4 regions of the Thiosocius teredinicola genome follow, and region 1 is predicted to be linked to each of the others. Evidence: predicted binding sites of a transcription regulator. Region 1 holds the regulator's gene; each other region holds the start of a gene.
What was found. Region 1 encodes FNR, which switches genes on or off when oxygen is low (the NO sensors DNR and NnrR bind a similar motif). Its sites were predicted from a motif close to TTGATNTANATCAA; they were not measured.
Positions count from the first base shown of each region.

Region 2: the regulator FNR is predicted to act here: its motif matches at 3,624-3,637, upstream of B1781_RS06285 (DUF6455 family protein).
Region 3: the regulator FNR is predicted to act here: its motif matches at 2,577-2,590, upstream of B1781_RS09060 (cytochrome-c peroxidase).
Region 4: the regulator FNR is predicted to act here: its motif matches at 2,351-2,364, upstream of ppk2 (polyphosphate kinase 2).

Region 1 is NZ_CP019936.1:2,917,484-2,923,016, forward strand. It holds gene kdsA (3-deoxy-8-phosphooctulonate synthase) at 117-956, opposite strand; gene B1781_RS13925 (CTP synthase) at 953-2,602, opposite strand; gene B1781_RS13930 (sulfur globule protein CV1) at 3,002-3,397, shown strand; gene fnr (fumarate/nitrate reduction transcriptional regulator Fnr) at 3,556-4,320, shown strand; gene ccoN (cytochrome-c oxidase, cbb3-type subunit I) at 4,485-5,533, shown strand, end outside.
Region 2 is NZ_CP019936.1:1,277,087-1,282,619, reverse strand. It holds gene B1781_RS23405 (hypothetical protein) at 1-127, shown strand, start outside; gene B1781_RS06320 (hypothetical protein) at 138-515, shown strand; gene B1781_RS06315 (hypothetical protein) at 592-915, shown strand; gene B1781_RS06310 (hypothetical protein) at 1,044-1,487, shown strand; gene B1781_RS06305 (GIY-YIG nuclease family protein) at 1,528-1,821, shown strand; gene B1781_RS06300 (HIT domain-containing protein) at 1,818-2,240, opposite strand; gene B1781_RS06295 (hypothetical protein) at 2,372-3,208, opposite strand; gene B1781_RS06290 (hypothetical protein) at 3,309-3,602, shown strand; gene B1781_RS06285 (DUF6455 family protein) at 3,706-4,083, shown strand; gene B1781_RS06280 (hypothetical protein) at 4,090-4,818, opposite strand; gene B1781_RS23130 (hypothetical protein) at 5,081-5,257, shown strand; gene B1781_RS06275 (thioredoxin family protein) at 5,446-5,533, shown strand, end outside.
Region 3 is NZ_CP019936.1:1,874,544-1,880,076, forward strand. It holds gene B1781_RS09050 (response regulator transcription factor) at 1-119, shown strand, start outside; gene B1781_RS09055 (c-type cytochrome) at 720-1,373, shown strand; gene B1781_RS09060 (cytochrome-c peroxidase) at 1,420-2,421, opposite strand; gene B1781_RS09065 (PP2C family protein-serine/threonine phosphatase) at 2,939-4,501, opposite strand; gene B1781_RS09070 (hypothetical protein) at 4,727-5,326, opposite strand.
Region 4 is NZ_CP019936.1:3,784,768-3,790,300, forward strand. It holds gene B1781_RS17940 (Na/Pi cotransporter family protein) at 1-944, opposite strand, end outside; gene B1781_RS17945 (hypothetical protein) at 1,108-1,338, opposite strand; gene ppk2 (polyphosphate kinase 2) at 1,370-2,287, opposite strand; gene ptsP (phosphoenolpyruvate--protein phosphotransferase) at 2,411-4,672, opposite strand; gene B1781_RS17960 (RNA pyrophosphohydrolase) at 4,762-5,286, opposite strand; gene B1781_RS17965 (histidinol-phosphatase) at 5,444-5,533, shown strand, end outside.

The DNA of each region.
Region 1 (5,533 bases):
TACTCCTGAACTCAAAAAAATTCGTGGCAGAGCCGGCAGCCGCGCTGGAAGGCGCATGCTGCCGGCTCTCCGATAAACCTAGTCAACTGTCGGGTCGGCGACAGCGGAATGCCGTGTCAGCCGACGAGTTCCTGTTCGATAAAACCGCGCTGTTTGACGCAGCGGTCGAGCTCGACCAGGGTTTGCAGCAGGCGCTGCATTTTATCCAACGGCCAGGAATTGGGGCCGTCGGACATCGCGTTTTGCGGGTCCGGATGGGTCTCCATGAACAGACCGGCGATGCCGACGGCGACAGCCGCGCGCGCCAGCACCGGCACGTGTTCGCGCTGTCCGCCCGATTTATTGCCCATGCCACCGGGCTGCTGCACCGAGTGGGTCGCATCGAACACCACCGGACAACCGGTAGAACGCATGACGGCGAGACCGCGCATGTCGGAGATCAGCGTGTTGTAACCGAACGACACACCGCGCTCGCACACCATGATCTGTTCGTTGCCGGTGGCCTTGGCCTTGTCGACGACGTTGTTCATGTCCCACGGCGCGAGGAACTGGCCCTTTTTGATATTGACCGGCTTGCCCGCCTTGGCGACGCTCTGAATGAAGTTGGTCTGGCGACACAGAAATGCCGGCGTTTGCAATACGTCGACGACCGAGGCCACCTCGTCCATCGGCGTGTCCTCATGCACGTCGGTCAACACCGGCACGTTCAGTTCGGTCTTGACGCGTTCGAGGATGCGCAGGCCTTCTTCGAGACCAGGACCGCGCGGGCTGCTGTGCGACGAACGGTTGGCCTTGTCGAAAGACGATTTGTAGATGAAGGGAATACCCAGTTCGCTGGTGATGCCCTTGAGCGTTTCAGCAACCGACAGCGCCGATGCCTCGCTCTCGATGACACAGGTACCCGCGATCAGAAAGAACGGATGATCGAGGCCGACCTCGAAACCGCATAGATTCATGCTGAAACTGCCTCTTCGACGTTTTTATTGCGATGGGTAGCGGCTGCCTCGACGAACCCCTGAAACAGCGGATGGCCGTAGCGCGGTGTCGACGTGAACTCCGGGTGGAACTGGCAGGCGACGAACCACGGATGTGACGGAATCTCGATCATCTCGACCAGTCGTCCGTCGATCGATGTACCCGCCACTTTCATGCCGCTGTCCTCGAGATCCTGACGGTAGCCGTTGTTGAACTCGTAACGATGCCGATGACGCTCGCTGATGATGTCTTTGCCGTACAGCTTGCGCGTAATAGTGCCTTTGGCCAGTTTGCACTGCTGCGCACCCAGTCGCATCGTGCCGCCGAGATCGGCATCCGCCGCGCGTTGCTCAATCGAGCCGTCGGCGTTCAGCCATTCAGTGATCAGCGCGATCACCGGATAAGGCGACGCCGGATCGAACTCGGTGCTGTGCGCACCTTCGAGTTTGGCAACATGACGTGCAAATTCGATGACAGCGACCTGCATCCCCAGGCAGATGCCCAGATAAGGGATGCGGTTTTCACGCGCATACTGCGCCGCGGCGATCTTGCCTTCCACGCCTCGCTCGCCAAAGCCGCCCGGCACCAGGATCGCGTCCATATCCTTCAGCGTACCGATGCCGTCGCTTTGCAGGGCCTCGGAATCGATATAGTGGATATTGACCTTGTGGCCGGTCTTGATGCCGGCATGGATCAGCGCTTCGTTGAGCGACTTGTACGATTCGGTCAGATCGACGTACTTGCCGACCATCGCGATATCGACTTCGCCTTTCGAATGATCCAGGCCATCGACGACCGCCTGCCATTCGCTCAGATCGGCCGGCGGCACATCGAGGCGCAGTTGATCGACGACGATCTCGTCCAGGCCTTGCGCATGCAACAGCAACGGGATGCGGTAGATGCTGTCGGCGTCGACTGCCGAGATGACGGCGCGCTCAGGCACGTTGGTGAACAGCGCGATCTTGCGGCGCTCACCGTCGGGCACGGGACGGTCGCCGCGGCACACCAGCACATCCGGCTGGATACCGATCGAACGCAGTTCCTTGACCGAGTGCTGCGTCGGCTTGGTCTTGATCTCACCCGAGGCCGCGATGTACGGCACCAGCGTGAGGTGCATGAACAAGGCGTTCTCGCGCCCCATCTCGACGCCCATCTGACGGATGGCCTCGAGAAACGGCAGCGATTCGATGTCACCCACGGTACCGCCGATCTCGACCAGCGCAACGTCGGCATCGGCCGAACCGCGGCGCACGCTTTCCTTGATCTCGTTGGTGATGTGCGGAATGACCTGCACGGTACCGCCGAGGTAATCGCCACGGCGCTCCTTGCGGATCACGTTCTCGTAGATCTGGCCGGTCGTGAAGTTGTTGTTGCGTCCCATCGTGGTACGGATGTAACGCTCGTAGTGCCCCAGATCGAGGTCGGTTTCGGCACCGTCGTCAGTGACGAATACCTCACCGTGTTGAAACGGGCTCATCGTGCCCGGGTCGACGTTGATATAGGGATCCAGCTTGATCATCGTGACCTTGAGGCCACGCGCTTCGAGCAAAGCGCCAAGCGAAGCAGAGGCAATACCTTTGCCTAGGGACGACACAACGCCGCCCGTAATAAAAATGCATTTAGCCATGGGCCGGAGGGCTCAAAAAGGAGGTTGCAACGGACGGGCTTAAACGGTACCAGAGAGCCCCTCTGCACTCAATCACAAATCGCGACCGGGTTTAACTTCTGGGAACTTGATCAGGATCAGAGGCAGTGTCAATTTGCCCTTATATTCCAACGTTTTAGCGGCAATTCGCCGGTTTTGGCGCTAGTGGCAGCCAATGCATTGGTCTATATTCAGTCTTGCTCGGGAAGGAACGATCCCGACTCCGTGCCGACGACTCATCTCCCCGGCAGTGCCATGAGTCCCGTCGACGCAGGGAGGCTCACCTCACTCACACAAAAGCTCACTCAAGGAGTTAACGAAATGCGGAAGTTCGCAAAAGCACTTAGCGCTGCGCTCGTCGCCGGCGCAGCTGCATTAACCATGTCATCGGCTAGCGCCTGGTGGGGTGGCGGCCCCTGGGGCGGCGGTGGCCCGTGGGGCGGCAACAACTGGGACAACAACTACAACCGCGGTTACGGCTACGGCAACACCTCGGGCTGGGGCGACGGCTGGGGCTCGGGCGATGCCGCCGGCGCCGGTGATTTCAGCATGAATATGAGCGGCCGCGGCAACACCAATATGCGTGGCTACGGCAGTGGCTACGGCTACGGTGACGGCTATGGCCGCGGTTACAACTACAGCGCCCCCGGCTGGGGCGGCTACGGTTACGGCCCCGGTTACGGCGGTTACGGCCCATGGGGCGGCGGTTACGGCCCCGGCTGGGGTGCTCCGGTAGCACCGCCTGCGGCCCCCGCAGCACCGGCCGCGAGCGAATAAGCTTCTCGCTCGAGCACCAAAGCCCGTCCCGTCGTGGACGGGTTTTTTTTGCGCGTCTCTTTCTACCTAACTAAGGTTATTGATCAAGGTCAAAAAAATTCGCACAATCACAGTGCAGTTTCCGATCAACCCTCAGGGAACCAACAAAGGCATTCACCTTGGCTGAGAAGAACGTCATTTCACTCGATAAAATCAAGGTTGCTTGTCGTGATTGCAGCCTCTCCATGCTGTGCCTCCCCATGGGCCTGAGACCGGAGGATGTCGATCGTCTGGATGCGATCGTCAAACGTAATCGACCGCTGCAACGCGGCGATCACCTCTTCCGCTCGGGCGAACCGTTCCGCAATCTGTACGTTGTCAAGACGGGGGCGGTCAAAACCTATACGCAGACCAATGACGGCGATGAACAGGTCGTCGGCTTCCATCTGCCCGGCGAGGTGCTGGGCATGGATGCGATCCAGGAAAATCTGCACGGCTGTAGCGCGCGTGCACTCGAAACCACCGCAATCTGCGAGCTGCCCTTCGAGCGGCTTGAAGACCTGGCCTCCAACATCCCCAGCCTGCAGCACCAGATGTTCCGTCTGCTGAGCAAAGAGATCAGCCAGGACGCAGAGATGATGACGCTGCTCGGACGCAGCACGGCTGAAGAGCGGGTTGCCTCGTTCCTGCTGAGCCTGTCCGACCGCTTTCATCGACGTGGTTTCTCGGCGTCGGATTTCTTCCTCAGCATGTCACGCCAGGAGATCGGCAGTTATCTCGGCCTGGCGCTGGAAACGGTGAGCCGGCTGTTTACCCGCTTCCAGGAGGAGAAGATCCTCAAGGTCGAGCGCAAACACGTGCAGATCCTCGATCTGGAACGACTGCGTTCCATGGTTACGCATCAAACCCATTGCGAGCGTCATCGCGCAAGACCATCAAATTGATCTAGCTCAATTTGAAAGCGACAAAAATCATTGCGATGTGGGTCTGCGACACCCAGTTGACCCACATCAAAGTAGCGACTCCTTATTAACAATTAGTGTGCGCCCCAGATCGGTTGGTTCCGTGTTGAAACCAACCGATGGTTTTTTCACTTGGGAGACGCGTAATGGAGTCACAGACCACCTACAACTACAAGGTCGTGCGCCAGTTTGCGGTGATGACGGTTATCTGGGGCATCGTCGGGATGCTCGTCGGCGTTATCGTCGCGGCTCAGCTGGCCTTTCCGACACTCACCGATGGTATTTCGTTCCTCAGCTACGGCCGCCTGCGTCCGTTGCATACGAACGCTGTCATATTTGCCTTCGGCGGTTCGGCCTTGTTCGCCACGTCGTACTACGTGGTGCAACGCACCTGTCAGACCCGGCTGTTCGGTGGTCCGCTGGCCTCCATCACCTTCTGGGGTTGGAACCTGATCATCGTACTGGCTGCCATTACGCTGCCCCTGGGTATCACCAGCGGTAAGGAATACGCCGAACTCGAATGGCCGATCGACCTGCTGATCGCCGTCATCTGGGTGATCTACGCGATCGTATTCTTCGGCACGGTCGCCACACGTAAGGTCAAGCACATCTACGTAGCCAACTGGTTCTACGGTGCTTTCATCCTGACGATTGCGGTACTGCACATCGTCAACAGCGCGTTCATCCCGGCCACCCTGACCAAGGGCTACAGCTTCTACCCCGGTGCCATCGATGCGATGGTCCAGTGGTGGTACGGCCACAACGCCGTGGGCTTCTTCCTGACCACTGCGTTCCTCGGCATGATGTACTACTTCGTACCGAAGCAGGCCGGTCGCCCCGTCTACTCGTACCGTCTGTCAGTCGTCCACTTCTGGGCACTGATCTCGACCTACATGTGGGCCGGTCCGCACCACCTGCACTACACCGCACTGCCCGACTGGGCACAGTCGGTCGGTATGATCTTCTCGCTGATCCTGCTGGCACCGTCCTGGGGCGGCATGATCAACGGCATCATGACCCTGTCGGGCGCCTGGCATAAGCTGCGCACCGACCCGATCCTGAAATTCCTGATCGTTTCGCTGTCGTTCTACGGCATGTCGACCTTCGAAGGTCCGATGATGTCGATCAAGACCGTCAACGCGCTGTCGCACTACACCGACTGGACCGTGGGCCACGTGCACTCGGGTGCGTTGGG
Region 2 (5,533 bases), 1.6 Mb from region 1:
CGCGTTGCTCGTCTTTCTGTTTCTGATCGGCACCGTAGCCAGTGCGATCCAGGCATTGAAGTATCTCGAACGCCGGCAGGGCGACCGGCAAGCGCATCACCGTAGTAAACAAGATTCAGGCGAATAGTCCCGCAGGCATGGCACCACCGCTGTTGTTCGACATCGTCGAATCTCCGACGCATCCCGACCTATCCGCACTCAGCGATACGCTGGGCTATCAGCGGCTGGCGTTCAACGGTCAGCGTAAAGCGATCGCCAAGATGAAACAGACACCGCCGGATGTCGTCGTCGCCGACTTCTTCTACGGCTATGGCAACAACTACGCCGGCGCCAACGTCAGCAACCTCGATGTCCTGCTACGCAGCCTGCAACGCTTCGCACCGGCATCGCGCGTCGTGATTCTTGCCGATCGCAGCGAGATTCGACACATCGACAAGCTCAAAGCACTGTTCAAACTGGATACCGTGGTCGCCCTGCCTGCGACATTGGCCGACCTCGAACAGGCCCTGACCTGAATTAATCTCTCAAGCCGACACCGACTGCTGCCGATAAAAGGGGATATGGCCTATCCCGCCGCGTGGAGCTGACTGCATGTCGGACGACAGTAAACGCCTGCTGATGGAGCTCGAACGCACCATGCGTTCGATCAATCGCGAGGTGATCAACCCCGAGATCCCCGAGCTGACGCTCGACGATCTGCGCCCTGTCTTGTGCTTGGTGGCGAACGCCCGGGCGCGCTACCTCAAGGCATTGATCGCCCTCGGCAACGATGCAGAAGACGGCCAGGCAAGCACCGACCAGCTCAAACAACTGGCGCGTTTACGCCTCGAGTACGACGAACTGGTGAATGGCGCCAGGGCGTTGGAGACCGCTATCCAGCGCGGCTACCTGGACGTCAATACGAACACGGCCTGATCGAGACCCCGGTATTCGACGCAAGTTTTCGCTGGAGACGCAAAGGCCTGGACATGCACACCTCTGCCCGGACACTCAGAACACGCGTTCGCCACGTCGCTCTCATCCTGTCACTGTTCGCAGTGTCGATGCCGGTATCGGCAAAGATGGAGGCGCTGAGCAGCAACATCCATGCGCGCGATCGCATCACCTGTGAGTTTCCGTTCAAGCTGGCCTTCGACTGCTCCAACTGGCAGGGCGCCACACGACCGATCGCGGTCGGCAACTACCGTCTGAAACTCGCGGCCGGACCGCAAGGCAAGACCATCTTCGTGTCGAAGGTCCGCCACGGACCCGATCACAACGGCTCGCGCTTTCGCTCACGCACCGCTATGGGAACACGCGAAACCCGCTCGTTGACCGCGATAGACCTGATCGGCAGAGCGCTCGCTGCCGAAGGCATCCGCCTGGAACGGATGCATCCACTGCGGCGCGGCGCACGCATCGACGGCTACTATCTCGAGTTCTCGGCCAATGCCTACGACTACCTGAAACAGTTCACGGTACTCGAATCCGAGCACTGGTTGCCCTAGTATTGCGATTGCATTCACCACGATACGTCGAACAACCACGATGTGGCATCTGTACCTCGTCCGGTGCGCCGACGGCTCGCTGTATACCGGCATCAGCACAGACGTGCAGCGTCGCTTCGACGCCCACCAGAACAACCGCGGCGCTCGCCGCCTGCGCGGACGCGGTCCGCTGCAATTGGTCTTTTCCCAGGCCGTAGGCGACCGGGGTGAGGCGCAGCGCGTCGAATACCAGGTAAAGAAACTCAGCAGGGTTCAGAAGGAACGCCTGATCCGTGGCGAGACCGCCCTCCCCTTGCCGACCGAGATCTCATCGCCAAGCGAGCATGCCGGTTAGGCGATATCCACCGTGCCAAGGGCCCCGCGCAGCAACGTGAGGCGTTCATGCAGTTGTTGTGGTTGATAGGCGACGGCCGGCGAATGTCCCCAGACCGGCCCGGGCCATGCAGGATCGTCATGCCGGCGCACGATGTGATGTACATGGAGTTGCGGCACCATGTTGCCGAGCGCACCGATATTGAGTTTTTCGCCATCGAAGCTGCGCATCAATACCTCACCGGCCAGGCACGATTCAGCAAGCAGCTGCTGCCGGTCGTCCGGGTTCAATTGGTAGATCTCGCGGATGTCTGCACGGCGGGGAACGAGCACCACCCAGGGATAGCGGCCATCGTTGAGCAACAGGACACGGCTCAGAGGCAGGTCACCGACCAATGCGCAATCGGCCGCCAGTTGCGAATGCAGGACGAACTCTTTCATAGGGTGTAGCTGGCCGCAGCGACGCCGTCAGGCCGATTCGGCAACGTCAGCGCTCAGGCTCGAATGTTTGCGATGATTGGAGATTGCCCCGCGACGCCGCGCCGGTCAATGCAGACGTCGGATCAAGCCGGTTAACGACCGGCGGTTTTGCGACGTCCGCTGAACAGGCCGAGGATACCGCCACGGCCGTGTTCCTTCTCCCACTGCTGGAGTTCCTTGATGACCTGGCGGCGCATCGTCAACACACTGCGCACCGTCTTGGCGCTATGAATGTCTTTGCGCAGCTGCTCCTGCGAATGCGGCGACGCCCAGGGCCCGCCGTTCTTCGCCTTGCGGATCAGTTTCTTGACCTGCTCCTGCAACACGCCTCGCAGGTGCTCGACGATGTCGGTCTCGGCATCCTGGCTGGTCTTGCCCGTCATACTCAGGATCAGCTTCTTGGCCTGGTCGGGATCGATCAGGCCGGCCGACACGCAGTCTTCGGCCAGCAGCTTCTGCGTCGGCTCACGTTCTTCTTTGAGCTTGTCTTCCATGCTCATCGGCTGCGGGGTATGGCGTGCCGGCGGCTTGGCTTTTTTGGCCGGTGCTTCGGCCGGCTTTTCCTCGGCGGCAGGCTGCTCGGTCATGTCATCGTAGAAGACCGGCTCTGCTTCGGCCTGCACCGCGTCTTGCGCTGCCGGCGTAACGGCATCCCCAGCCTGCTCCGCTGCTGCGGCGGCCGGTGCTGCGGATGCCCCGCCGCATGTGCCGGACCGCGCCTTGAGCGCAGCCTCCAACATGCCGAGCTGTTCGGCGATCAACGGACCGACATTGCCGAAGTTCACGTTGGCATCCGTGCGCATGCGCTGATGGACGACCGCGGATACGGCCTTGGTGCACACGTCGAGACAACGCGTGTTGCTCATACCAAGGCGCGTCAGCAGCATCATCACGCGGCCAGCAATGTTTATCTCGAGCGGGTCTTTCACGACGCAGCCGGATCTCTTATCGGAATTGTACTCACGGTTATCGGTCAAACATGCCAGAATCTTAAGCCTGACGATCGAATTAGAACCGTGGGGAATGGCCGTGTCACCGAATGCCGAAGGTACTTGCTGGTCGTGCGGCAACCACCTGGAAACCAGCCTTTACCAGCGAGAGGGCGAGTGCCCGCAGTGCCGCAAGCAGACGCACGTCTGTCGCAATTGCCGGTTCTTCGCGCCAGGCAGGGCCAACGACTGCGAAGAACCCATCGCGGAACCGGTAAAAGACAAGGACCGGGCCAATTTCTGCGACTACTTCGAGCCCAGCAGTGATGCCCACCAACCGGCGGCCGACCCCGATGCCCTGCGCGCGGCAGCCGATGATCTGTTCGACCTGTGACGCCACGTGATCTTGCCGATACTGATCGAGATCAAGGTTTGAGGCGCTGACAGGTTCAACAATCTGCCGAGCACTCAAAGGGGGAGAGTGAGCCGTGGACACGATGAGCCTGCTCATCGCCGTACCGCTGGTACTGGCGATAATCTACGTCGCGATACGCCTGCCGATGGCGATCGGAAGCAACCTGCGCACCGGCCATTGGTTCCGCCGGCAGCTGGCGAAAGACCTCGACCAGCTCAGGCTTTCGCGCATGTTGCGTTATCTCGGCATCGACGAAGCGCGCTATCTGCACGAACAAAAAGCGGTCGATATTAAAAACCACATGCGCAAATGCGACACGTGCGATGCCAAGAACGAATGCGACGAGGTGTTGCAGGCGCCAGCACCGTCTTCCGAACCCGGCCTGGGTTTTTGCGCGAATATCGACGACCTCAAAACGATTCAAAAGCCGAGCGAACAACAGCCGGATACACAGCGGTAGCCCGCGTCAGGCAACAGAGGCGTTGGGTTCGCCACCCTCGTCCGTCGCGTCGACGTCAACGCTGTCGTGGCGATTCAGGATACCGAGCGCCGCATCCGCCTCGTTGTACAGTTCGCGTACGAAATCCGTCGAAGGCCCGGTGCGACGCAGCAGTTGCATCAGGTTGCTCAGGTGCATACGCGCACGCACGTAATTGCCATTGTTCTCGTAGCGTTTCGCCTCGACCATGTAGAAACGCGACACCACTTCGGCGCGACGTTCACCCAGTTCGCGTTTGAAGATGCCACGCACATCGGCGGGTATCGGTTGAACGGTTTCACCGTAGCTGACGATCTCGATCAGCCTGTCGAGCGCACGCAGCATTTTGCGGAATGCCTGCTCGTCTTCAATCGGCCCGACGCCACCGGGCGCGGCGCCTTCGGCATTCAGTGCCGTCTCGGCTTCGGCGATGCGCTCGGCAATACCCAGGTAGCGTTTGTGCAGTTTCTTGATCTTTTGGTAACGGGCAAGCACATCGCTGCGCAAGGTCACTCGAAGTTCACGTGACAACGACACGGTCTGCAGGTCGTCGAAGATCGCCAACAGCGTTTGCACACCGACCTCGATGCGCCGCACCGCCAGCCGAACCGTCGCCAGATGGGCCTGGTAACGCGTAACGACAGCCGCCATGAACAGTGTCGCCACCAGCATGCCGGCGACGGCCAACGGTACCCCCCATTGTTCAAGCTCTGCCACTGCGCACCTCCCGGTTTGCCCCCTCCATCCAATAACGGCGGCCGCGCGCAAAACCTGATTTACGTTCACCAACGCGCACAACGCATTCGTTGGTTGTCAGCCGTCTTTACAGCTGACCCGGAATGAAACCCCTGAACGACGCCAGGTGCTTGTTTTTGAGTAGAAAATCAAGAAGGGCAAAGTATTTGCATTAATTTACACAACTTAACGATCTAACGACTGGCGTGACAGAAGGATGCCGAACAAAACACAAATAAGCCTCTTGTTGACCTCATCCGCGGCGATGGCAGGCGACGCCTTGGCCGCCTCGCTAGACAGCACCATCAGCAGCTACATCCCCGTCGCGCTGTTCACATTGGGCGCCTGGGCACTGCTGATCGGCTTGCGCAATCTGAAAGAACTCAAACACAAACGCCTCGAAACCCGGCGGCGACGCTGAGTGCCCCGAACGGCGTTCGCGCGCCCGATACAATGCCGCCATTGAGCGCCGGCAACTCGGCAATTTCAGCATATACGGATGCACTCAGACGACGCTAATTGCGGCGTTTTACCTATTCCCGGCGGTGTATTCAGGGTCTACGCTTTGCAGAAGGCCATTCGGCCATCTAAGAGAGGAAAGTGCCGACCTTGAACCTCCTGGCATATGCATTCATCGGACTTGCGATTACCTGGGGCCTGTACCTTGTTTACATGTACGTGGCGACACGCGCGTCGG
Region 3 (5,533 bases), 1.0 Mb from region 1:
AAACGACAATCAAGGTGCACCGGCATAACATCATGAGCAAGATGAATGTTCGGACTTTACCCGACCTCGTTCGAATGATGGAAAAGTTGGCGCCGTCGGAGTCGAAGCCTCGCAAGTGAAGCACATGATGCGAAGCTGCGAACGCTATGCTGACATTGAGGCAGAGCAGCTATGGATCGACGGCTCGCCTCAACATTTCGTGACCACTGAATAATGCAGCTTCCACCGCACCGCCCGCGCCGAATCGATCAAGCCGGTCGATGAACTCGTTGAAGTGTTTGACGAGTCTATTGTCTTCGTGTGTGCTCACAGCCGCCTCTTTCGCAACTCCTCGGCCGAGTATGGCAAAGTGAGAAAGGGGAGGGGGGAGGAGAATAATAGGCACGCGGTAGCGGTTGGCACGGCCATGCGCGGGGAACGTTTTTTGGGAAAAAGTCACGTAGGTTATTGAGTCACGGTGGCGTACTTTGAGTCGCAGTGAGACAGCAATGTCTTGCTGTTCGCTTTAATACGAGGTTGGTGGGTAACCGGCGTCACCTTGACATGGTGGGTGGCGATGGTTCGAGACCACTCGCGCTTACCAAAACTTTGCTTGGTTGGCAGGCACATAAGACGGACCCCACAAGGGTCCGTTATTTTGTTTGGGAAGATTTAGAAGAATCTTGCGCCGCAGCTCTGCGTTCGCTTAATCAAAAGGGGCAATAGCGGTATTCTTAGATTTGGCAGTCGCCAACCCGATTTGTTCAGTCCAGACAGGGGGAATGATGTCGTTCGGAAAGAGCCGCAAACAGGCTTTCTGTTTCCTGTTGAATGTGAGTTTGTTGCTTCCCGGTACTGTGTATTCTGACTCTCTCTATTCATCGTGTGCCGGTTGTCATGGCACCGATGGGGTCAACCAGTCGACACACATTCCGACCATTCAAGGTCTGAACTTCCAATACTTCTATGCCTCCATGCAGGACTTCAGGAAAGACCGTCGTCCTTCAACCGTCATGGGGCGGATCGCCAAGGGTTATAAAAGCAGTCAGCTGCAGATGATGGCGTTGCACTACGGCAGCAAGCCTTGGGCCGGCGTGCAGGGCGAGTTCGACGAGGAGCTGGCACAACAAGGAAAGCTGCTGCACGAAGAATATTGCGAGAAGTGTCACGAGCAGAACGGCCATTTTCAGGACCGGGATACGCCACCGATCGCCGGGCAGGCGAAGGGCTACCTCTACTACCAGATGATCGATTACAGGGAGTCGTCGAAAGATCTGCCGAGGCCACCCATCATGCAGGAACGATTGGAAAAGCTCTCCGACAAGGAGCTGTTGGCGCTGGCTGAATTTTACGCGAGTAATCCACCTCCGACGGGTGACTCGGAAGGCAAATAAAAAAAGGGCCGGTTTTCACCGGCCCTTGCTCTGACTTGGTCGTAGCTTACTTCGCCCAGGGATTCGGCAGCGGGGTCTTCTCGGAAGACGGCGGCAAAATCGGCAGCGCGAAGTTCGGCTGATCACCCGTCATAGACTTGAGAAATGCCACGATCTGCGCATTCTCTTCGTCGGTGAATTTCTTACCGAGCTGCAAGCGGCCCATGATGTCGACCGCTTCGGTCAGGGTCTCGGCTTCGCCATCGTGGAAATAAGGGTAGGTCATTTCAACGTTACGCAAGGTTGGCACCTTGAACTTGAAGCGGTCTGCATCTTTGCCAGTCACAGCCACCAAGCCTTCAGCTTTGCTGGTGCTCACGTAGGGCTCGACGATACCCATTTTCTGGAACGTGTTGCCACCCGCGGCAGAGCCGTTGTGGCAAGCGGTGCAGCCACTGTCCTTGAACAACTTGTAGCCGGTCTTTTCGTCTGCGGTCAGCGCGTCCTCATCGCCCAGCAGCCACTGGTCGAAGGGAGAGTTCGGGGTGACCAGAGTCTTCTCGAACTCGGCAATGGCGTCGGTGATCATGTCGATGTCGATGTCATCACTACCGAACACCAGCTTGAACTCCTTGACGTAGCCCGGGATGGATTTGAGCAGGTCGACAGCCAGGGTGTGGGTGAATGCCATTTCACCAGGGTTGGCGATCGGTCCGCCGGCCTGCGCTTTGAGGTCGGCCGCACGACCGTCCCAAAACTGCGCGACGTTGAGGCTGGAGTTGAGCACCGTCGGTGCGTTGATGGGACCCTGCTGCCAGTGGTCGCCGATCGAGGTCTTGAGGTTGTCGGTGCCGCCCATGCTCAGGTTGTGGCAAGAGTTGCACGAGATAAAGCCGGACTTCGACAATCGTGGGTCGAAATACAGTTTCTTCCCCAGCTCGGCTTGGGCGAGGTTGATTTCCTGCGCCGGACGAATAGGGGTAATCGGTTCTTCGGCCATGGTAGCGCCGGTGCCAAAGGTCGCGGCACCGACCAGGACGCCCGCTATAGCGCGCTTCAAAGGTTTCATGGTTATCCCTCGAGTGTCAGAAGTGTATCCTCCGGCCTACAAACAACACGGCTTTGGATGTGCGGCTTGTTCGTGCGGCATGCCGCTCGCAATCCGCGAGTGACTTCCCAGGCTTGGAGTGAGGTTATTTTTAGCCTAAGTCTAAATTGGGCTCACTGACATGCGTCAATCAATCTTTGCTTTTCGAACGCTGATGTAGAAAGTCCTTCGCTGGGGATGGCAGCTGGACCGAATACAGGTGCGCCACGATGACATTGCACTCGCGTTTCGCGCTACTCGAGAGCAGCACAAACCGTTGTAGCTCGGCGGGCATTTCTTTCGTATCGGTTGGTTGCTGGGTAGCGACGTCGAAGACGGGGATTACACGTGGACCAATGGCTCGGTAATTGAGCGCGAGATCAACAAGGTCAACCGCTGCGCAGGGATGTTCTCCCGTCGATAGCGATTTGTTCTCGGCGCTTCGCTTGCGAGGCGAACCGTGCTCGCAACGCGATACGGAATGGCGTTTGCCGGCATGTCATCCGTTTGCGTCGCGCGCAGTGGCTTTGGTTCCGTTCGTCGTTGCGAGGGCGGGATCTATGCCCAGGTTTTTAGCCAACTGACCGGCATGAATCTCGAGGAGCGTGATGTCATCACCGATCGGCGTGTCGCTGATGAAATTGTTGAAGATGGACATCACCTCATCAAATGAATTCGCATCGTGTCGCGCTAGTCGCGCTGCGTTGGCGAGTCGGGCACGCCCAAAGGGAATGCCGGTGGCGTCCACTGCCTCGGTGATTCCGTCGGTGTAGACATACACGCGGTCGTCGGCTTCCAGTGTCAAATCGACGAACCGCGTCGAACAGTCTTTGGGAGCGAGGATGCCGAGTGCCAGGTTGTCCGATGGCAGTTCCACCACTTCGCCGGAGCCACCAACGATCAGCAGATTTTCCAGACCGCCGTTCCAGATGCGCGCGCGACACCGCTCACCATCAAGGGCACTGATCTCGATCACTGCTGCCGCCATGAACATGCCGGTCGGCAGCAGGCGGTGGAGATTGCGGTTCAGCTCGTCGAGAAGAGAGGAAAGCGGCAGATTCTTTTGGTTCATCGTGCTGAACGTTTGGGCGACCGGGATCGCGGCAAGCGCCGCCGACAGTCCGTGTCCCGTCGCATCTCCCAGCAAGATTCGAACACACCTGTCACCGACTTTGTCCAGGAGCACCACATCACCGACAAAATTCTGCAGAGATCGTTGATAGTGGCGAACCCCACTTTGGGCACAGACGTGCGGATCGATGATGCTCTCCATGACGTGTGAAGCCACTTGCTGTTCGCGCAATATCATGTTTTGCGCTGTTCGTAGTTCAGCGTGGTCGCTCCGCAGTTTGTCGAGCAGATCCTGATTGCGATGACCGAGGTCGAAGGCCTTGACCAGCTGGGCGTTGTAGCGTTTCGCAGCAACCATCAGCGTTGCGAAGAAGACGAGCGACAACACGGAAATCTCGGGCTGCGTGGGTGACGCAAAGAACGCAGACCAGCACGCAAAGGTACCCAACAGGGTTGCCGCATAAACGGCATACATCAGCCTGATTGCCGACATCGAACCGAAGGCGCCGGCGGACACGCCGGCCAGTACAACGCCCATGAACAAGCCGCTGTTGCTTTCATGGATGTTCGGTTGCGTGAATGGCAGCAATCCCCATGTCAGTCCGGTGAGAACGGCGGCTACAGCATAGGTGGTCAGCCAGGGCCGAAGGTTATCCGGACCCGGTTGGGCACGGTGGTATTGTTGCGCCAGCACCAGGCGAAACACCGTGAGCAACACGTGGCTCGACAGCCAGATGCCGGTATGACCTTGATTCAGACCCAGTGCAGCGGCAGTGACGCCTGCAACCAGGATATTGGCTACCAAGGCACTCTTCAGGTGCGCGAACAGCAGGTCCGTGTGTTCTTTGCACAAGACGCGGCTGCGTTCATCCGAGGAAGAGAATGCTGCCTGCCCGGTCATGACATGGATTGTTGCATCGCGGCCTTTATCCCTGGCTGGTGTCGAAGTGGGGCCGCGTCGGGCCCATCTGCCATCAACAGGCAGCGGCAACCCGGGGATCTTCTTTAGATAGCCCAGTCACGAGAATAGGAACAAAATGCTGGGTGTGCGAGTGTCTCTGATCCGAGTTGCTGCTTGCAGCGCTTTTGACTGCCGATCGGCGTCTTGCTACTTCACGCAGCGGGAGAATGCGCACCGGGTGACTGCGGCCGTTGCTGCACCAAACGTGGGGCCTTGAAGGCACCGCTGCGTGCCAAGGTTTGCAAGACCAATCGACTAGCCGGCGGACTTCTCGCAGAACGCAGTGAAGTCCGGATCGCCGGCTACCAGCACGCTATCTTGATCGTCGGCCCAGCTTCGCGTCTGTCCGAGAACGAGTTCGCCGCTATCGACATCCGTGCGAGAAACGCCCATCGATCCCCAATCCCAGCCGCCGTCGCGGTAGCGTACGTTGACGTCCCCTGTGATCCGCAGGCGTGTTCCTGCAGGCACCGAGACCCGATAAATCGAAGGCCGGTGACCGCTGCGCGAAACGCTATGGCCGCACAGTTCGCTGATTTCGACATCCGTCCGCGCCGACCTGATCATGTCTTCACGCAGTGTTGTGGTGCCGGTGAAGCTGGTCAGGTAACTCCGCAGCGGATCGCCGGGGCGTCCCCGGGGACGATGTCGCAAGGTGATGTCGATTACGTCGAGTTCGGGTTCGGCGCGTTCGATCTCGGCGGCGACTTCGTATCGATCCGGCACGGCCAGATAAAACAGCCAAACGTAAAAAAGCACGCCCGCTGCCAAGAAAGCGGCCAGGAGTATTGCTGTGCCATACAAGAAAGTTTTCACGCTAATTCCAAAGCAACCTTGATAGAGCAGTCCTTGCACGGTCTTGCTTGGAGAACGACGTGGCCATCCAGGCTTGAATGGTTTGCGGACCAATCAAACGCGTCGACTACGCATGGTCGGACTTGCTGAGCCAAAAAATGCATCCGGATCCTAACGCGCCTACGCAAGTCCTCCAATTGATGCCGTGGTCCAAAGCCGAAAAGTTCGACCTGGCTCACGACCATCCAGGCCGAGGGGCGGCGGTGC
Region 4 (5,533 bases), 870 kb from region 1:
CCGTTGAACAGGGTATGAAACACGGCCAGCTTGAGCGTGTAATCGTCACTCGGTATCCCGACCGCACCGCTAATCGCGTCCACCGCGAGCACGAGGTAGCTGATCGAGGCCAACGCGATGACACCGGTACCGATATTGAAGATGAGATGCGCGCCCGCGAGCCGCTTGCCGTCGATCGGTGAACTCAGCGCCCCCAGCACGGCCGTAATCGTCGTGCCGACATTGGCGCCGATCGCCAGCGCCAGGGCATTTTCATAGGTGATTTGCCCGGCCCCCAGCGCAGTGATGATCAGCACCAGGGTGGCATGGCTCGACTGCATGACGACAGTCGCCAGCATGCCGAACAGCGTGAACAACAACAGCCCTTTGATGCCCGGTATGGCGTACCGGGTCAGATCGAGCTGGTCGGCAAAACCCTCGAAACCGACCTTCATGTAATGGATGCCAAGGAACAGGAAACCCAGCCCGGCCAGAATCCAGCCGATGCCTTTGAGTGCACGCGGCTTTTGCAGGATGAACACCACGCCAAACACCAGCATCGGCATGGCATAGGTCGACAGGTTCACCTTGAGGCCGAAGCCGGCGACGATCCAGGCGCCGGTGGTCGTGCCGAGATTGGCACCGAAGATGATGCCGATGCCCTCGGCCAGGCCCAGCAGACCGGCACTGATGAAGCTGATGGTGATCACCGACACTAGCGACGACGACTGCATAATGGTCGTGGTCACGATGCCGAACAGCAGGCTCTTCCACGTCTTGTCGGTGCTGACGCGCAATACGCGCTCGAGCGCACCGCCGGAGAAGGCGCGGAAGCCTTCCTCCATACACAACATGCCGAACAGGAAGATGGCGACGCCGGCAGCGATATCGCCGAATACATCGCTGCGCCAGAAGCCATACGCCAGGCCGGCCAGGATAACGGGCAGGACGAAACGCCCGATCATCGCACCTCGCAGTGCCAGATAACCGGCTGAATGTAGAAACTTCTGATTTCGAAGGAAACGACGGCCATGGGTCTATTATTGACCAGCCTGTCGATGTTTGAAGTGCGGTGCACTCAACGCGGTTGGGTGAAGCGTGCGCCTCACCCAACCGGCCGAGCCGAGATCACGCCTTGTCGTAGTGTTCTGCGTGTTGACGCAAGCGCTTTGACAGCGCTGCCACCTCGTCGGCCGCCCGCTCCATCTCCTCCAGCACTGCGGTACTGATCGCGGCCTCGACCAGCATCGCCAGTTCATTGCGGTGCTCTTCCGTGATCGCCGCCTTGGCATTCTCATCGAGCAGGTCCATAAAGGCATTACTGACCTGCACGGCATGCCGTTCGTAGTGTTCGCTCATGTTCTTAGCCCTTCCTGCTTATGAACGCTGATTAACTCAACTGGGTATGTTCGCCGTCTTCGTAGATGTCCGAAGCGGTACCGACGATCAGCGGATCCGGCGGACACGCGATCTTTTCATCCTTGTTGTCGTACGGAATGCTGTTCAACAAGTGACGAATGGCATTGATGCGCGCGCGCTTCTTGTCATCCGACTTGATCACGGTCCAGGGAGCGTCGGCCGTATCGGTGTGGAAGAACATCGCCTCTTTGGCCTTGGTGTAGTCGTCCCACTTGTCGAGCGATGCCAAGTCGATCGGGCTCAGCTTCCACTGTTTCAACGGGTCGTGTTCACGGGATTTGAAGCGGCGCAGCTGCTCGCCGCGGCTGACCGAGAACCACAGCTTGAACAGACGTATGCCGCTGCGCGCCAACATACGTTCGAGCTCCGGCGTCTGACGCAGGAACTCGAGGTATTCCGAGGACGAACAGAAACCCATGACACGCTCAACGCCCGCCCGGTTGTACCAGGAGCGGTCGAACAACACGATCTCACCGGCACTCGGCAGATGCTGAATATAGCGTTGGAAATACCATTGACCGGCTTCACGCGGCGACGGTTTCTCCAATGCCACGATGCGTGCACCACGAGGATTGAGGTGCTCCATGATGCGTTTGATGGTGCCGCCCTTACCCGCCGCATCGCGGCCTTCGAACAGGATCAGTACGCGCTCGCCCGTATCGCGCACCCAGTTCTGCAGCTTCAACAGCTCGATCTGCAGCTCGTATTTGAAGGCCTCGTAGTCTTTGCGGCCGAGCTTGGTGCTGTACGGGTAGATGTTCTTGCGAAACAGCTCGCGGCGCGCGGTCTTATCGAGCTTGCTGAGGTCGCCGTCGAAAACCTGCGGGTTCTCGACCTTCTCCTTATTTTCGTCGTTGGCACTGTCAACGTTGACTACCGAATCTCCCATTATCCCTTTCCCCCAGGTTCGTCATCTAAAGAATCATTGTGCGCCACAACATGCCCGCTGCGGTTGACGGGTATCAAAAAGCGACAAATCCAGTGCCGAACGCAAGCACGCTCTCGCCGGAACTCACCGACCCGGGCGGAACAGGCCACCAAGACCCATATCGTCGAGCGCGCCTTCCATGAATCGGCGCACCTGCATCGCGTCTTCCATGCGCAGTGCGGCATGCAGCAGCTGCCGTGCACGCGACACACTGATACTGCGCACCACCCACTTCACCTTCATCAGGCTACCGGCACTCATGCTGAGGCTGTCGACGCCCAGGCCCATCAACAGGATGGTTGCCATCGGGTTGCCGGCCAGCTCGCCGCAGATTCCCACCGGCCGGTTGAACACCCGCGCGCCGCGCACCACCTGTTCGAGCGCGCGCAACACTGCCGGATGCAGATCGTCATACAGCTCGGCCACCCGCGAGTTGTTGCGGTCGACGGCGAGCAGGTACTGCGTCAGATCGTTGGTGCCGACCGACACGAAGTCGACCCGACGCGCCAGTTCCTCGATCATGTACACCGCCGACGGCACCTCGATCATGACGCCGATCTTCGGCATCGAGACCTTGTAGCCTTCTTCGAGCAACTCGTCGTGGGCACGCGTGATCAACATCTTCAGTTCATCGACCTCGGCCACGCCGCTGATCATCGGCAGCATGATCTGCAGATTGTCGAGGTCGACCGCGGCACGCAGCATCGCGCGCACCTGGGTCAGAAAGATCTCTGGATGCGCCAGCGAGATGCGCACGCCGCGCCAGCCGAGGAACGGGTTCTGTTCTTCGACCGGGAAATACGGCAGCGGCTTGTCGCCGCCGATATCGAGCGTGCGCAGAATCACTGGCCGGGGGGCGAAGGTTTCCAGCACCCGGCGATAATTCATGACCTGCACCGATTCGGCCGGGAAACGGTCACGGACCATGAACGGCAGCTCGGTGCGGTACAGGCCGATACCGGCAAAATCATCGTTGCCGATGTTGTTGGTCTCGTTGACCAGGCCGGTGTTCAAGTGCAGGGGAAACGCAACGCCGTCGGTCGATTCGGCCGGCAGACCGCGCAACGCCTCGGCCTCGGCGGTCAGTGCCCGCTCCTCTTCGGCAAGGCGCTCGTACTCCTGGCGCACCGATTGCGGCGGCGAGATATAGACCCGCCCGCGGTAACCATCGACGATCAGCTCGCGGCGCTCGACGCGCGCGACCGGCAGGTTGCTGACGCCCATGACGGCCGGCAGCCCCATCGCACGCGCCAGAATCGCGACGTGCGAGGAACTCGAACCGGCGGCACAGACCACGCCGACCAAACGATCGTGCGGCACCTCCGCCAGCTGGATCGCACTGACCTCTTCGCCGACGAGCACGGTCTGCGCCGGGTACTCGACCTTGCGCGGGCTGTCGCTCTGCAGATGCATCAGGATGCGCCGACCGAGGTCACGCACGTCCGATGCGCGCTCACGCAGGTAGATGTCCTCCATGTTTTCGAATACCTGGGCATGCGCATCGATGCTCTGACGCAGCGCCGCCGGGGCCCAGTCTCCCTTTTCGATCAGCTCGATGGTCTGGGTGACCAGGGTGTCGCTGCCGAGCATCAGCAGCAAGGCATCGAACAGCGCGATGTCCTCTTCCGGTATCTCACCGCTCAGGCGTGCCTTGAGCGTACGCAGGTCGTCTTCAACCGCGTCGACAGCGTCACGAAACGCCTTGCATTCGGCATCGATATCTTCGGCCTGACGATCCGGCACGGCGTCCAAATCGGCGGCGCGGTAGGCGACAACGCCTTCGCCGATCGACACGCCCGTGCTGCCGGCGCGACCTTCAAGATAGCGTCCCATACGCGGCTGAGTGGTCAGCGCATCGAGTTCACCGCTGGTCTGGGCAAAGGTGATGGCGCCGGCGAGCTGTGCCGCCAGGGTGAAGACGAAGGTCACCTCGTCTTCGGTGAATTCGCGCTGCGCCTGCTGGCGCACGACCAGCACGCCGAGCACCTTGCGATTCTGGATGATCGGCACACCGAGGAATCCGTTGTACTGGGTCTCACCGGTCTCGGTGATGCGCATATACCGCCGGTGCGACGGCGCATCGCTGAGGTTGAGCGGCTCGGCACGTTCGGCCACCAGGCCGACCAGGCCACGGCCCAACGGCAGGGCGACTTTGCCGACCGCCTCGGCGTTCAGACCGTCGGTGGCGGCGAGCACATGAGTGCGCGTGTCCGGGTCGGTCAGGTACACGGAGCAGACGTCGCAGCCGATCGCCTGTTTGACCATCGACACGATCATTGACAACGCCTTTTCCAGATCCGGCGCGGCGTTTACCTCTTTGACGATGCGGTGCAACAGCTCGAGCATGGATTCAACAGTTCCTCAGACAGGCAATCACCTGCCGCAGCCGGCCATCTCCCAGACAATCGGGGCGAAGGCCGAGGTTCTACGGACAATCAGCGACGTTGTTGACGGAGAAAATTGGTCTGTGGACGCGCCGGCACACCGTCGGGAAACAGCAGCGGCGCCAGTTCTTCGAGCGCGCGCTCGTAAACCCGACGCTTGAAGTAGATCACCTCGCGCACCGGCTGCCAGTACTTCACCCAACGCCAGTTGTCGAACTCGGGCTTGTCGCACGAATCCAGACAGAAGTCGTTCTCGCAGCAGTGTACACGGAGCAAAAACCAGCGCTGCTTCTGGCCGATGCAGACCGGGTGGGAATGCCGCCGGATGAAACGCTTCGGCAGACGGTACCGCAGCCAGCGCTGCGTCGAGCCGAGCAGATCGACATGTTCCGGCAAAAGGCCGACTTCCTCGTGGAGTTCCCGGTACATCGCCTGCTCCGGGGTCTCGTCGGGGTTAATGCCGCCTTGCGGGAATTGCCATGCGTTCTGACCTACGCGACGCCCCCAAAAGAGGCGGTTCTGGTCATTGCAGAGGATAATCCCCACGTTTGGCCGAAAACCGTCCGCGTCAATCACAACTGAAACCAAAATTTAACGTTCGCTTGCGCTCGATTCTTCCACAGCCGGCACCTTTGCGGCAAGCGAGCAAACTGCATAAGCTATTGCTTATAAAAGAAATCCTGTATAGTCCGGGCGATCCTCACAGCACCATGACGCACACGCAGTATTTGCAATGGCCCTGGCAATTTTCGATCTCGACAACACGCTTCTGGCAGGCGATTCGGACTACCTCTGGGGCCAGTTTCTGGGCGAGATCGGGGTG